3 regions of the Thermoanaerobacterium thermosulfurigenes genome follow, and region 2 is predicted to be linked to each of the others. Evidence: riboswitches for the same ligand, from Rfam matches in the RefSeq annotation. Region 2 holds a riboswitch; each other region holds the start of a gene.
What was found. A riboswitch is a leader RNA that binds a small molecule or an ion and turns the genes downstream of it on or off. The one in region 2 is predicted to bind cyclic di-AMP.

Region 1 (5,530 bases), on a different contig from region 2:
AATCCCTCCTATTCGAGGACTGGACAAAGCCCCACTTTTGCAAAAACCGTTTATCATATCAACGACGATAATCGACACATTGTCAGCACTCCCAGCATCTTTTATGACGGTGCTTAACTTCATGTCATCTAAATTGCTATAAAAATCAAACAAATAATTTAAAAAAGGTCTTGTATTGTACAAAAAACTATCAAAATTCATTTTCATGGCCTCCTTTCATCTTATTTTTATTGTATACCATTTAATCTATGCAGTAAAATGTCTCGCGGGAAGATCCCACAAGCTTGCCATCCTGATTGTATGCATCACATACTGCAACAGCAGTCGTCTTGCCCATGTGGATAATCTTCCCTATTGCCTTGATTCTGTCTTTGGCTTTTAAGGGCTTTATATAGTTTATATTCATCTCGAGAGTCACCATGTTTTTCCCCATCGTTTTCGCAGCAATCCCCATAGCCGTATCCATGAGAGAAAACAATACACCGCCGTGAGCAATCTCAAAGATATTTAGATGTTTATCGGAAATCGTCATTTCCATCGTCACTTTACCACTGCCAAGCTCAACAATCTCCATGCCGATTAGATTGTGAAACTGAGCTTTTTGATTCAGCTCGATTATTTCTTTGAATAATTCTTCATTTATGCCGAGATTTTTAGCTTCCAAGTATACATCATCCTTTCAAGCCATTTTACATAATTATATCATTTTTTATCAAAAATCTTAATCTATCTAAAGCCCTGTCTTTAAGTTTTACAGCACTCTGATATCCCACTCCCAACTCTTTTGATATTTCAACAAGTGTCTTCCTTTCGAAAAAGTAAAGCATTATTATGTTTTTCTGCTTTCCAGTAAGGCCATTCAAAGCTTCCTTTAAATCCTTTCTCATGATATCATTAAAAAATTTTTCTTCTGGCGTAAGTTCATCGCTCTCTATCAAATCGATGATCTCATTTTCCTCCTCATCTGCCTTTGCATTCAAAGAGAGAAAAGATTTTTTCTTTCTATAAGCATTTAAAAAATAAAATTTAAGCTGCATACTGCCATATGCTATGAATTCCTTGCCTTTTTTCTCATCAAACTGATGGATAGCAGCAATAAGCACTTCTCTTCCGTCTTGAAGCATATCATCAAAACTGTCGTATGGAAACTTTTTTGCTAATTTTATCAAAAGAGGATTAAACTTTTTTAAAATCTCATGGACAGAATCTTTATCACCACTTTTAGCCTTAAAGCACAGTTCATTATAACTTATCATCTACTACACACCTCACATAAAGTGAGGACCGGTCCCTTTCAGTGCAGCACTGTGCTTTAATTATATTAAACGAACAAACGTTTTGGTAATTGCGAGTTATAAAAAGTCAATGTAGAAAATTTATAATAATCAGTTATTTGTGACATTACTTGTCAACAAAACAAAGATTTCCATTTAAGACTTTATTTAATTTCTAAAAATAAAAGAGGCGCATATGTTAAATCAAAAAAACATATACGCCTCTATGTAGATGCTCTCTTTTAAATTTTAATAATATCTTCTTGCGCCTATATAGTACGTCCTAAACCAACCGCTAAAATCCGCAATAGCAGCCTTATTAAGGGAATCGCTCATGTGTATTAAACGATTATCTCCTATGTATATACCTTCATGTGTAGGACCACCGCCTGATGTAGAGAAAAACAATATATCGCCTGGCTGAAGATCAGATAAGCTTACAGCTCTACCACCTGCATACTGGTCATACGTAGTTCTGCCGATGCTTTTTCCAGCTTGCCTAAACACGTATTGAACAAATCCAGAGCAATCAAAACCTGCAGGTGTAGTACCACCAAAAACATACGGTACTCCAAGATATCTTTCTGCAATACTTACTATGTCAAAATTTGATGGGCGCTCATAACCACCCCTTGATGAAACGCCAGTTACAGTCGTCCTATTTAATACTGCCTCTGTAGCTGGTCCTACAATTCCATCAGGAGATAGTCCGTACCTTCTCTGCAGTGCGATCACTGCGCTTTTTGTCTTGCTGCCAAATATTCCGTCAATACCACCTGTGCTATAGCCAAGCCTGTTTAACGTTTGCTGCAAGCTAACCACCGCTTGTCCTCTTGAACCGTATTTCAAAAGCTCCATTGCAAATGCACTTGGCGCTTGCATAAGTGTTATTGACACTACCGCTGTTGCCACTATTTTTTTGTAATTCAACTCATTCATCCTCTCTTTATGCCTACGAGGTTAGTTGACGGGTTCGGTAAAGAGCAACCCTACCGCATACGCGGATTCACCCCAAAGATATCCCCCGCTCTTTCGATTAGGCATATTTTATTTTATTTTAATAAATTTAATAAAAAATTTATATTTTTAATAATTAATTAATATTATATAGGCAAATTGTATCAAAGTCAACCACATTCCATAAATTACCTGAAGATTGTGAGTTTTTCATGGTTATACTAATTAATAAATATCGAAAGAAGGTGAAAAAATGCGCTCGATGTGGAAGGGTGCCATCAGCTTTGGCCTTGTCAGCATCCCCATAAAACTTTATGCAGCCACAGAAGACAACTCCATCCATTTTAGACAGCTTCACAAGGACTGCAAATCACCCATAAAATACGAGAAGATTTGCCCTGTGTGCAATAAAGAAGTTTCTGATGAAGAAATCGTAAAAGGCTATGAATATGAACCAGGAAAATTTGTCATCATAGATGAAGAAGACTTAGAGAGAATTCCAAAGTCAACAGTTAAAACGATAGATATTATCGATTTTACAGACTTAAGGCAAATAGACCCCATATATTTCGATAAGACATACTACATCGCACCAGATGAAATAGGTGCAAAACCATACGTACTTTTAAGAGATTCTATGAAGAAATTAAACCGTGTAGCAGTCGCGCGGGTAGTAATCCGCTCAAAGCAAGATTTAGCCTGCATAAGAGTTTTCAATGACAACTACATGGTTATGGAAACAATGCACTTTCCTGATGAAATAAGAAGTACAAATGAGCTTCCACCTATCCGCAATGTAGATCTTCACGAAAATGAGGTGAAAATGGCTATAAAACTTGTGGATACTCTGACATCTGATTTTTCCCCTGAAAAATATGATGACAACTACAGAAAAGCCCTGATCGAAATAATCGAGTCGAAAATTCAAGATAGAAAATTTGAAATACCTGAATCGCCAAAAGAAGAAAATGTCCTGGACCTTGTAAGCGCATTAAAAGCCAGCATCGAATCAGTAAAAGGAGAAAACATTGCAAAAAAATCAAAAAAGAAAAAAGGTGCATAAAGATGTCCCTGATGGATGAAAAAATTTCTCCTATGCTGGCTATATCGGGAAATGTATTTGACGATCCAAGTTGGGTGTATGAAATCAAATGGGATGGTTCGAGGACAATAGCATTTCTTTCATCTTCTACAAAACTTCAAGACAGAAGGCTAGTAGATATAAGCCACCAATTCCCAGAACTTATGGAAGTAAATAAATGTCTAAAATCAAATGAAGCCATACTTGATGGCGAGCTAATCGTTCTAAAAGACAATAAACCAAGTTATAGAAACATAATGATGCGAAAACACCAACAAAACAAACTAAAAATAGAACTTTTAAGTAAATCCAATCCCGCAATATTTATAACATGGGATGTAATATATGTTGATGGAAAAGAGCTATTAAACTACCCACTGATTGAGCGCAAAGAAATTTTAAGTAAAATCGTCAGTGAAGGCAATCTAATAAGGATATCTGATTATATATTTGGACAAGGCAAAACTTTATTTGCGGAAACTGGTAAAAAGCAACTGGAAGGAGTAATGGCTAAAAAAGCAGACTCAAAATATTACTTAGGGAAAAGAAGTAGTCTATGGCAAAAATTCAAACACCACATAATACTAAACGCTGTAATATTGGGGTATAAAATAGATAAAACAGCGTTAGTCTTGGGTCTTTACAACGAGGAGGACAAACTTGTGCACATTGGAAATGTAGAATCTGGAATATCGCAAAAAGAATTATCATCATTCTTAGAAGTTGCCAACGATCTTAAGGTCAACCCTGAATTTTACGGTCTTGCCATTAACAACGTTCAATGGATAATGCCTTTTATTGTATGTAAGGTTAAATTCATGGAATGGTCAGAAAATTTCAAAATGAGAGCACCGTCTTTCTTAGAATTTGCCTTAGATGTGAAACCTACCGAATGCAGATTCATGTAAACCAATTGAAATATGCACATTATTGATTTAAAATAAAATTATAAACTTACAAGGGGGATACTTTCAATTGGCATCAATAAACAAAAAGCGCATTTTGCTGGTACTAATTACATTTTTATTTTTAATCGCATGTCTTGTAGCACGACTTGTATGGCTACAGATTGTAATGGCTCCAAAATATTCACTGGCCGTCAAAAATCAGACAACATCCAAGATAGTATTAAAGCCAGAAAGAGGAATTATTTACGATGCAAATGGAAATATCCTGGCCACTAATGTAAGCGGCGGCGACGTGTACGCTGCACCTAAAAATATAACACATCCAGATGCAGTCGCAGACAAACTGTACAACTTATTAGGCATGAAAAAAGATTCACTGTATAAGCTTCTCAGCAATAAAAATTCTGAGTGGACTGTCCTTAAAAAAAATGTCCCATTGAACAATGTAAACAAGATAAAAAAGTTAAACCTTGCAGGCATATACGTAGAAGATACAAGCATTAGAAGCTATCCAGACGGTAGTCTATTATCACAGACATTAGGATTCACTGGTGTAGACGGAAACGGTCTTTATGGGTTAGAATACTCGTTTGATAAATATTTAAAAGGAATATCAGGATTAGAAGTAGCCACAACTGACGAAGTAGGTCATGTCATAGGACTCCCCGAAAAATTGTACGAACCAGAAAAAGGCGATGACTTAGTCCTTACTGTCGACTCAGTGATTCAGGGATATGCAGAAACAGCTATAGAAAAAGCTTATGAAACTTACAGTCCAGCTAATGGCATTTCAGCAATCGTGATGAATCCAAAGACAGGTGATATCTTAGCCATGGCAAATTTTCCTGATTTTGATCCAAACAATCCAAATAAAGTCAGTTCCATCGACACATGGTCAAATCCTGCTGTGTCTTATCTGTACGAACCAGGCTCAGTATTTAAAGTAGTAACAGCATCTGCTGCATTAGAAGAATCTTTAGTCACGCCAAATGAGCAATTTTATGATCCTGGTTACTACATAGTATCAGGCCATAGGATAAATAGCTGGACAAAATTGGAAAATATCGATTTTTCACAAGCAGTAGCAATGTCCAGCGATACAGTATTCATGAAGATAATTGTAGAACGGCTTAAATTAAATACATTGTACAAGTACATAAACGCCTTTGGATTTGGAAGTCCAACCGGAATACAGCTTCCGGGTGAAGCATCTGGCATGATAATACCAGAGAAAAACGTTCATCCTGTTGACCTTGCATCCATGTCTTTTGGACAAGGCATAGCAGTAACACCACTTCAAATGATAGATG
Region 2 (5,530 bases):
AGCATGCACCATTTATAACCTTTGTAGTCAGCAAACCACTTGCGCTTTTATTTCCTTTTAAATGCGGTGCGTCTAAAATGCCCAATTTTATCGCCAACGATAGTGTATGTGGATCTGACAGCGGATCACTGCATAGTGTATTAAGATCATTTATGGCATTGATTATTACCATCGCATCATTTATTAGTTCCTCTTTCCTCTTTAAAATATCAAGATCTTTAGTGAAATCCGCCATACCACGCAAAGTGTTGTTTATCACGGCTTTTGTGATTTTCACACTTTCTATTATATCATCTGGCGTTGCTGCATGATGTGCTTCACAAAAACCTACAACATGATATATGTGAGGTTTTATAGCCATTGAAAGATATGCACTTGAAGCAAGCTGCCCTTTTGCTTCAAAAAGATCCTGCGGCATACTTGCAAGCCCTGCCCTTGCCTGTCTATATACTCTAAAGTTATCATCCTGCAAACTCTCCACAAGCTCTATAGATGCCAGCATTTTTGCAAGATCCATTTTGGGCGATGTAGCTGGCGGCACATTGAACATAAACTGAGCTATATAGTTTTTTACACCCATCTTCTTTGCATTGTATGCTGCAATGTAGCTTGCCGCCACATATATGGCATCATGTGCATCTCTAAGCCCCCAATGGTGTGCTTCATTTACCTCAACAGGTATATTTCTGTCAGCATGCCACTTCATCAGCATCTGGTTCTCTCTAATGGATTCTTCTACTTCTCTTGGCCCCCTGCCATCTAGTACATTGTACCAGCAAAGGGGTATAGCTGCCCATGCATTGTTTATTGTGTTTTTAAGCATTTGAGCCATTTTAAAGACATCATTCGTCCCACTGTAACATCTAAGCAGCGGATAATTTCCACGCCTTGACTCATCGTAAAGTTTTTTGAATTCTTCTTCAGTCCTTATAGGCACGCCACCTGCCCCATCAAGTGATGCTTTATATTTTTTGTCAAAAAAATGCTCTTGTGTATTTTGGTCAGGCGCTATTGATATCACATCGAGAATTTTTTCTTCCGCAATCCTCCTTACACCTTCAAGTGTATCATCATACGAAGGCAATCCAAAGTGATGCCTTATTATAGGATACGGATAGCTTTTCTCAATCCTTTCAATCACATCTCTACCATATTCTTTTTCACTATATGAAGCTTTCTTTCCTCTTAGGTATGAAATTGTGTACTCATCGCCAAAAGTTCCATCAAAAATTTCCTCAAATATTCCTGACTCTTTTGCAACTAAGCAATTGGGCTCTGTGCCTCCAAATATCCATCTAATATTGCTCAAACCATATTTTCGTATTTTATCTTTAAGCTCATTCAATATGGTTTTCAGTGTTTCTGGAGTCAGTCTATAACTTACACCTACTATATCAGGTTTCTTTAAACGCACTGTATCTACCAACTTATCAATAGATGTAGCAGGACCTAAAAAATCCACTTTATACCCTTCCTGCTCTGCAATCTTCAAAAATCTATATGCTCCCGCAACATGGACATCATTTTCTATAGAAGCTGCAATAATATATTTTTTCATGCGACAGTGATCTCCTCCTTTAACCCCTCTATCATTACCTTTATCTCCGCTGCGCTTTTTCCTTCCAATCCTAATTTTCCTGCTGTGCGCCCGATTTTCCAATAGTTCACTTCATGCATGCATGATGCCAAATGAATTATAGAATCTATAGTATAAGTAGGAATGCCTAATTGTTTGCCAATCGATGAAATAGGCACCAAACTCATTGGCACATCTTCAAAAATGTACCTGCAATCAAGATTTTTTGGTGCAAGCAAGCCTCTATAAGCATCTGTCTTTTGAATCGCATCATACAGATTGTCTGCAATAACGCCGTATGCATCTTTAAGCCAATCAAGCGCTGTAACAGCATTGACACCTAAAGCGTGGGCAACTGCTATTCTCTCCCTGTCCATTCTCTCCAATATTTTAGCCACCGACGGTGATATGCCTTCCAAATAATATTGAAAATCACCTTCTGTAGTCTCTATTCTTGCAGAGTTCAAAAGTGTAGGCGCTGGATGAAAGATAGAACCTATATTATTTAAACTAGTCTCTAAAACATTTTCAGCAGGTACTATCTGCGAATAAGCTAATCTCAACAAATCAACAACATAATCAGCCTTCCAAGCCGGTATAGATGCCAGTGAGACCACATCTTTTATCCTGAAAATCTTTGAAACGCCATTATTCGATCTGCAAGCATATATAAACGTATCAGTCTCTGCTACTACCACATTTATATCGTCTCTAATTTTAACAATGTTATAAAACTCTATAGCGCCAAAAGTTCTTCCCGGATTCAAAACTATTATCTGATCATTTCTTAAGTGTGGTAACATTTCATAAGCTATGTCACTGTGTCCAGACGCAGGAACAGTCACCATGATTATGTCTGCATCTTTTATAGCGTCTTCCATATCGTCAGTGACCATATTAAGCTTTGCAAATCCATCTACAACGCCTTCAAGATGAATACCACCATTATTTAAAATAGGAACTAATTTCTCACGAGATCTGTTGTACAAATTGACTATAAAACCCATCAACGAAAGATGTGCCGCCATCGCCTGACCGCCGTTGCCAGCACCAATGACAGAAAAAATAGGTAATCTCATTTAAAAACCTCCTTCTATTTTAGGGTATTAAAAAAGCCATAGAGAAAATCTATAGCTGAAACCCGGCAACTAATAGAAGGTAGTTGTACCGAATATATTCATGCTATTTCCTCCTCTTTCAACGCTTACGAGGTTAGCTGACGGGTTAGGATCGAAAGATAACCCCTCCATACAAATGGATTCACCCCAAAATTGGTTTCCCCGCTTCATACGAATTCAGCGTTATAGCATATTATTAAATTAATTAAATTATACCATATCAAAATTCCATTTGCAAATATATTAAAAATATGTAAATTTTGTAACAAAAATGTGTCTTTAAAATATGCAAATCATAAAAATATGGATTGAAATTCATGAAATATTTGTTTGAAATTAAACTATATAGAAGCAAATTATTGCCTCTATAAAAATAAAGCACTTCTGCAAATATATACAGAGGTGCTTTATAAATACGGATTTTCGATTTGAGCAAATCGAAAATCCGTACTGCTTTTATAGTCCTATAAATTCCTTGCTAATTCTTCTAAAAGTTGAGAAGTAGCGCTTAATTCCTCTATGGAAGAACTAATTTCTTCAAATGCGGTAGCTTGTGTCTCAAAAAATGAGCTTGATTCATTTATTTTGTCAGAAATACTTTTTATAGATTCCTGTATTTTCTCTAATACTGAGTCTATTTTACTTATAGATTCACTGCTGGTATTAGATAACTTTCGTATTTCTTCAGCAACCACACTAAAGCCTTTGCCTTTTTCACCAGCTCTTGCGGCCTCAATGGCTGCGTTTAATCCCAATAAATTTGTTTGTTTAGAAATATTTTGAACAAATTTTAAAATATCATCAGTGCCCTTTGTATTTTCAATAGCTTTATTTACTTCTTCTAATATCTTAGTATTTGAATTAACTACAATTTCGACTCCAGAGGAAACCTCTTGGATAGCTGAAGATATTTGCTCAAGTGATGCTGCCAGATTTTCGGATAGTGACAATACTTTATGTCTTTTTTCTAAACTTTTCCCCATAAGTAAAACCCCAATTACAGAATTATCATAATCTTTTATAGGGATAGCATATGATTTAAACGGTACTCCATATACTTCTTTTGGTACATCTTTTATGATGTAGTTTCCAGTTCTAAGGGCTTCAAAAGCTGCACCACCTTCTGGAATTGCATCACCTACTTTTGCATTAATAGGAAGTTCATCACAATTTTTTATCTCTAAATATTTTTCATTATCTACAATGGCAAAAGATACACTATCCTCAAAAAGTAATGGTAAAAAAGTTGTTAATTTATGAAAAAAGTCAAGCATCTCATCTTTAGATATGGTTATCAATTTTAGTCCTCCTTAATTCGTTAATTTTTTAACTTCTCATAAAGCGCTATAATAAATTATATAGAATTAACGACTTTTGTCAAATTTAGTTAACATTCTTCGATCCCTTATAGGTAATCTAAAAACATTCGTTCACATCTTTTGTAAAACCACCTTTTTTATAAAAATTAAACCAATGACAAGCCATCATTTTTTATAATTTCACACATACCCCTCCCTCCTGATAAAACTTAAAAGTTAAATCCCTAAAACGTCGTCGATATCCTGTGTTTTTTGTACTATCCAATGTAGACGACAAATTACTACCTTATGCAACAACTTTATATAAATATATTCTGCATAATTCCTCTAATTCCTTCTTTATAAATTGAATAAAAAAACAATTGATTACCATTGGCCACTTTCATTATCAAATATGTCAAAATTTTATTGTAATCTACACCGAATAATATGGCATAAAGGTATTGACTAATAGTCCTTTATGTAATATAATTAATGATGTCGCTGGTTGATGTGATTGCCGGAGTGGCGGAACTGGCAGACGCACAGGACTTAAAATCCTGCGGGCCTTTAAAGCCCGTACCGGTTCGATTCCGGTCTCCGGCACCAATTGAATAGTACATCGCGGGGTGGAGCAGTTGGCAGCTCGTCGGGCTCATAACCCGGAGGTCGCAGGTTCAAGTCCTGCCCCCGCAACCAAATATGGCGGCGTAGCTCAGTTGGCTAGAGCATGCGGTTCATACCCGCAGTGTCGGTGGTTCGACTCCACTCGCCGCTACTAAACCAATAAAATCAGGGTTTTGATGATTTTAAAAAAACATATAGTCAAAACGAATAAGTATAATTACTCGCCTAAAAAGGTGGGTGATTTTTTTATATATTTTTTAATATAAGATGAGCATATTAAATACATTAAATCAACATGACAAAAATCTTTAAAATGAGTCTTAAATACTATTGAATTTATAAAATTTATAAATTAGAATGAATCTATGGGAAAAATTTTGGACTAAAGAGAGGTTTTTGTTGATGGAGGAAGAAAAAATTCTTTTTTTGTTAGAAAAAATTAGCAATAATATAGGGAACTTAAATAAATCAATAACTGATTTAAAGTCAGATGTAGATAGTATAAAAGTAGAAATGTATGATTTAAGATCAGAAGTGTATAGTGTGAAAGAAGAATTCACCAATTTAAAATCAGAAATGTTTAATGCAAAAGAAGAGATAAAAAAACTTGGCACTAAGATTAATAATGAAATAACTGATAAAATAAGCGCTTTATTTGATGATAGGCAAATTGTGCACGAAAAAATTGATGAAATAAGCGAAAAGATCGATAGAGTACAAATAGATGTGAACAACATGACGATTAAAAAGTTATATCATGACAATAAAATATTGGAATTAGGACAAAAGCTGAGCAATAGGTAATCTCAGCTTTTATGTTTTTTCTTTTTATACAACAAAAAGCATCGGTTATTTCTTTAAAAGCTTGCAATCCATCTTTTCTGACATTGTTATGAATACATTATTCGCAT
Region 3 (5,530 bases), on a different contig from region 2:
TTGCACAACATTATGCTGCGAGGGATTTTAAATGGATTTTGGGGTCTTAATTCTATCCATCATGTTGTTTTTCAGCATTATAGGGGAAAACAACAACGCTGCGGCTGCTATTATAATGCTTCTTTTGATTAAGCTTATGAACTTGGAAATAATTAATCAATTTGTATCGAAAAATGGCATGAATCTTGGTATAATAGTATTGACTATGGGAGCCTTATCACCTCTTGCAATGAGCAAAGTGTCAATTGATGATTTTTTAAATGCTGCAAAAAGCGTGGAGGGGGTTATTACAGTTATTGCCGGGATAATTGTAGCTATATTGGCATCTATAGGCCTTAACGCCATGAAAGTAGATACAAATGGTGTTGTAGGTGTTTTGCTGGGTACTGTGATTGGTGTAAGCTTCTTTAAGGGAGCACCGGTTGGTCCAATGATAGCCCTTGGCATTACGACAATCTTACTTAGGATATTTAGATTATAGAGAGGGAGAAGAATACATATGAAAATTATCAAACATCTTGAAGACTTAAGGGAAGTTAAGGTAAGCAATGATAGAGAGTTTTTTTCCGCTACACATGATGAGATAAAAAATGGCGCGACTACAGACGTTTATTTTTTAAGGACGCAAGATATTTTAAAGCATTTAGGGATTGACGGGAAAGTTGTAACGGCAGAGATATTTGCAAGAAGAAGTGGTGTTTTTGCAGGGCTGCCTGAAGTAAAAAATGTCTTAAAAGATAAAAACATTGAAGTGTGGTCTATAGATGAAGGAGAGACTTTTGAAGCAAAAGAGACTGTTATGAGAATCATTGGACCGTACAACGAGTTTGGCACGTATGAAACTGTGATATTGGGTATGTTGGCAAGTTCATGCGGATGGGCTACTGCAGCAAGAGAGCTTAAAGAAGTTATTCCAGACAAGCCTTTACTTTGTTTTGGCGCAAGACATGTGCATCCTGCAGTGGCGCCTGTCATGGAAAGGGCCGCCCTTATAGGTGGTGCTGATGATGCTAGCTGTATATTGGGAGCAAAGCTTTTAGGCCGTGAACCAAAGGGCACAGTGCCACATGCGGCTTTTCTGATAGCTGGCGACACTCTTACTGTAGCAAAGGCTTACAGTGAGATAACGCCTAAAGATGAGAAAATAACTATTTTAGTAGATACATTTAAAGATGAAATTGAAGAATCATTGAGAGTGGCTGAATTTTTAGGAGATAGGTTGTATGGCATAAGATTGGATACGCCATCGGAAAGAGGGGGTGTGACAGCAAGCCTTGTGTATGAGCTTAGGCAGAGGCTTAACCAAAAAGGGTTTGACAATGTCAAGATCATTGTGTCTGGTGGGCTTACACCAGAAAGGATAAAAGAGCTTGCATTAAGCGGTGCAGATGCATTTGGTGTTGGTAGTTATATATCAGATGCATCTCCTATAGATATGACGATGGATATTAAAGAAGTGGAAGGAAAACCTATTGCTAAAAGAGGTAGAATTCCCGGAAGGATAGAGAATGCAAAATTAAAGAGGATAATATAGACAGACATGAATCTATGCTTGTCTGTATAATACTAAATGAATCGCAATTTATACAAAAAGGTATTGACACAAACAAAAAAACATTATATAATAACTAATGTGCTAACGATGTTGTGACGCGGGGGTGGCGGAATAGGCAGACGCGTACGTTTGAGGGGCGTATGGAGTTTTCCGTGCGGGTTCAAGTCCCGCCCTCCGCACCAAAATGAAAATAAATATTTTACATAAAAAAAGCCTTTCAAAAGGCTTTTTTTTTTTAATGCCACTTTACCATTATAATTGACATGAATACAATCGCAACAATCGTCGTTGTCGTTATAAAGATCGATGCAAGTTTGGTGTTTAGATTTCTCTCATCAGAATATATGACTGCTACAAGCGCTGTTGGCATGATAGTTCCTAACATTATGGTTTTAATTGTCATTGATGCGGTATTGAAAAACAGAGGCAAGACAAAAAATAATGCTATGCCTGGTGCATATTTAATGGCAAGTCCTTTAAGTAGCGATAAAATTTCATCCTTTTCTAAATTAAAATCAAGAAAGTATCCTATTACAAACAAAGCCAATGTTGTATTAGGCATTGAAATTTGTTCTGCCAGGTTAACGATTAAGCTTGGGAATTTAATACCTATGATATTCAATATGAAGGCTATTATATACGTATCAAAAGGCACAAAGTACAAGATCTTTTTAAATACTTTCTTTAGATCTAATTTATCACTTTGAGAAAATACATATGCAGCGATATATGCGATTCCAAAGACGTTAAATGAATTTCCCATGTCAAACATGGCAATGTGCAAAAGACCATTGTTGCCGTAAATTTGTTGGATAAACGGGAAAGCGAAAAGACCTATGTTATATCCGCAGAGAGATATAATTAAAGTGCCTTTTGTTTCTCTTTTTAAATTTGCGTTTCTAAAGGCTAAAAAGCCTACAAGAAAAGTGATGAAGCCGAAAGCAAAGCCTGATAATGTTAAAACGAACAAGTTTGTATTTACTTTTGTAGTCAAGAAAACTTTTGCGATGCTGGCAGGTAATGTTATGTATATGATAAAACTATTTATTACCTTTCCCGTTTCTGCAGGTAGAAATTTCATTTTCTTTACTGCGTAACCGAAAAATATTATGATGATGCTTATTGCGATTTTTTGAAGTATGACTATTTGACTCATTCATATCCTCCTTTTCGTATATCAAATAAAATTATACTACAACAAGCTTCTTATTTATAGAGATTGTAACAAATTTATAAATTTTTTATAAAATATATTAAGAGTTTATTAAAAAAATCTTAAAAAATTATTATGAAAACATTGACTTTATTAATCGTTTTTGATAAAATAAAAGAAACTTGTACATATTAGCAATCTTGCCGAATCCTATTTAGGTACGGAGGATTTTTCATGTTTGGGGTTAATCTGCCATATGCAGTAGGGGTACCTTCTATCCCGCACCCGTCAACTAACTCCGGAGGCAAAAGGAAGGAGATTAGCTATGAATAGCAAATTAGGTAAATTTATTTTTGGTGTATCCGTTTTCGGCATGACTATGGTAGGTTCTTCGATGCTTACACATATTTATGCAGCAGATCTTGGAAGTGGCGTCGTCATTGGAAACGGTGTAAATGTCAGAAATGGCGGAAACTTGTCGTCAATGGTTATCACACAGTTAAATTATAGCGATGTGGTTACAGTGATTGGACAGGATAATGGCTGGTACAACATAAAGCTTTCAGATGGGACTGTAGGCTGGATATATGGAAAGTACCTTTCATTAAGGTCTTCAAGTACGGTGTCAAGGGGTGATGTTGATAGAAGCATTGCCTCAAGGCTGATCGATTTTGGTAAAGAGTTTTTAGGAACAAGGTATGTTTACGGTGGTGAATCTCCATCGGGTTTTGATTGTTCTGGTTTTACTCAATACGTCTTTAAAAGCGTCGGTATTAGTTTGCCAAGGACTGCTGATGTTCAAGCTACAGTAGGAACTTACGTTGATAGAGCAGATTTGCAGCCTGGTGATTTGGTGTTTTTTAAGACATTAGGGAGCAGCATAATAAACCATGCTGGGATATACATAGGAAATGGGCAGTTTATGCACGCTTCATCTGGTGCTGGAAAAGTCATGACAAGCTCTTTATATGAAGATTACTACAGCACTCACTATGCTGCAGCCAGAAGGGTTATACAGTAAACTAAATATAACGACAAAAAGGCACTTTCATGTGTCTTTTTTTGATGCATTTTTTAGGCGATATTTTATAGTTTGTTGACTATTTAGGCATATTAATATATCATTATATATTGTATAAAATTTGCATTTGTGTGGAAGGAGTTAACCTAAATGGGGTTTGTAAGGGACGATATAAGGAATGTAGCTATAATAGCGCATGTTGATCACGGGAAAACAACTTTAGTAGACGGTATGCTTAAGCAAAGCGGCATTTTTAGGCAGAACGAAAAAGTCGAAGAGAGAGTAATGGATTCAAATGAGTTAGAAAGAGAAAGAGGAATAACTATTCTTTCAAAGAATACAGCTATTAGGTATAATGGTGTAAAGATAAACATAGTTGATACACCAGGGCATGCTGATTTTGGTGGTGAGGTAGAACGGGTATTAAAAATGGTTGATGGTGTATTGTTGCTTGTAGATGCTTTTGAAGGACCAATGCCTCAAACCAGATTTGTATTAAGCAAGGCTTTAGAGCTTAATTTAAAACCTATAGTAGTTGTTAACAAAATCGATAGACCTGATGCAAGGCCAGAGGAAGTCATTGATGAAGTCCTCGATCTTTTTATTGAGCTTGGTGCTGATGATGATCAGATTGATTTTCCTGTAGTATATGCTTCTGCCAGAGAAGGCATTGCTAAGTTAAGCTTAAAGGATGAATCAGTAGATTTGCGTCCTCTTTTTGATACTATCTTAAAAGAGATTCCGGCGCCAGAAGGTAATATAGATGATCCGCTGCAGCTTATTGTTACCACACTTGACTATGATGATTACATTGGGAGAATCGCTATTGGAAAAGTGGTTAGAGGTAAAATTGTATCAGGTGAAAATGTGGCAATATGCAAGAGAGATGGGTCTGTGCAAAATGTTAAATTAAGCAATCTGTATCAATATGAAGGTTTGAAAAGAGTACAGGTTGATGATGCTAAGTTGGGTGATATAGTAGCTGTATCAGGTATAAGCGACATTGAGATTGGAGAGACGATAGCCGATCCAGAAAAGCCAGAGGCTGTAGATTTTGTTGAAATAGAAGAGCCAACCATTTCGATGACATTTGGCGTAAATACGAGTCCGTTTGCAGGTAGGGAAGGCAAATACGTGACATCAAGGCATTTAAGAGAAAGGCTTTTTAAAGAGCTTGAAACGAATGTAGCATTAAGGGTTGAGGAGACGGAGACGACAGAAGCATTTAAAGTATCTGGACGTGGCGAGTTGCATTTATCCATTTTGATAGAGACTATGAGGCGTGAAGGATATGAGCTTCAGGTATCTAAGCCATCTGTGATTATAAAGGAGATAAATGGTGTCAAGCACGAGCCTATTGAGCTTGTTACTATTGACATACCAGAAGATTACATGGGTGTAGTCATGGAAAAGATGGGCTCAAGAAAAGGAGAGCTTATGGATATGCATACTTTAAAACCTGGTACATTAAGGCTGAAATTTAAGATACCGACAAGAGGCCTCATAGGATATCGCTCTGAATTTCTTACTGATACCAAGGGAAATGGGATAATGACATCTATAATCTATGACTATGAACCGTACAAAGGGGATATACCTACAAGATCGAGAGGGTCTTTAGTGGCTTTTGAAGCTGGCACTACAACGACTTATGGACTTTACAATGCACAAGAAAGAGGAACTCTTTTTGTAGGTCCAGGCGTCGAAGTGTACGAAGGTATGATAGTTGGTGAAAACTCCAGAAGTGATGATATAGATGTCAATGTTTGTAAGAAAAAGCATGTTACTAATTTGCGTTCTG

Region 1: it holds a riboswitch for cyclic di-AMP, as region 2 does, so the genes downstream of both, HNR52_RS08770 (C40 family peptidase) here and HNR52_RS01590 (NAD/NADP octopine/nopaline dehydrogenase family protein) in region 2, are expected to answer to the same signal.
Region 3: it holds a riboswitch for cyclic di-AMP, as region 2 does, so the genes downstream of both, HNR52_RS09120 (C40 family peptidase) here and HNR52_RS01590 (NAD/NADP octopine/nopaline dehydrogenase family protein) in region 2, are expected to answer to the same signal.

What each region holds. Positions count from the first base shown of each region.
Region 1 covers NZ_JBPODR010000021.1:13,208-18,737, forward strand. The annotation lists gene HNR52_RS08755 (cysteine hydrolase family protein) at 1-201, opposite strand, end outside; gene HNR52_RS08760 (PaaI family thioesterase) at 242-664, opposite strand; gene HNR52_RS08765 (sigma-70 family RNA polymerase sigma factor) at 690-1,256, opposite strand; gene HNR52_RS08770 (C40 family peptidase) at 1,524-2,204, opposite strand; cyclic di-AMP (ydaO/yuaA leader) riboswitch at 2,210-2,327, opposite strand; gene ku (non-homologous end joining protein Ku) at 2,485-3,294, shown strand; gene HNR52_RS08780 (ATP-dependent DNA ligase) at 3,297-4,220, shown strand; gene HNR52_RS08785 (peptidoglycan D,D-transpeptidase FtsI family protein) at 4,288-5,530, shown strand, end outside.
Region 2 covers NZ_JBPODR010000003.1:34,128-39,657, reverse strand. The annotation lists gene HNR52_RS01595 (cobalamin B12-binding domain-containing protein) at 1-1,558, opposite strand, end outside; gene HNR52_RS01590 (NAD/NADP octopine/nopaline dehydrogenase family protein) at 1,555-2,655, opposite strand; cyclic di-AMP (ydaO/yuaA leader) riboswitch at 2,764-2,887, opposite strand; gene HNR52_RS01585 (methyl-accepting chemotaxis protein) at 3,159-3,677, opposite strand; tRNA gene HNR52_RS01580 (tRNA-Leu) at 4,512-4,601, shown strand; tRNA gene HNR52_RS01575 (tRNA-Met) at 4,616-4,691, shown strand; tRNA gene HNR52_RS01570 (tRNA-Met) at 4,697-4,770, shown strand; gene HNR52_RS01565 (hypothetical protein) at 5,022-5,423, shown strand.
Region 3 covers NZ_JBPODR010000023.1:5,387-10,916, reverse strand. The annotation lists gene HNR52_RS09140 (DUF441 domain-containing protein) at 32-481, shown strand; gene HNR52_RS09135 (nicotinate phosphoribosyltransferase) at 500-1,534, shown strand; tRNA gene HNR52_RS09130 (tRNA-Leu) at 1,653-1,737, shown strand; gene HNR52_RS09125 (AEC family transporter) at 1,791-2,711, opposite strand; cyclic di-AMP (ydaO/yuaA leader) riboswitch at 2,900-3,030, shown strand; gene HNR52_RS09120 (C40 family peptidase) at 3,034-3,729, shown strand; gene typA (translational GTPase TypA) at 3,880-5,530, shown strand, end outside.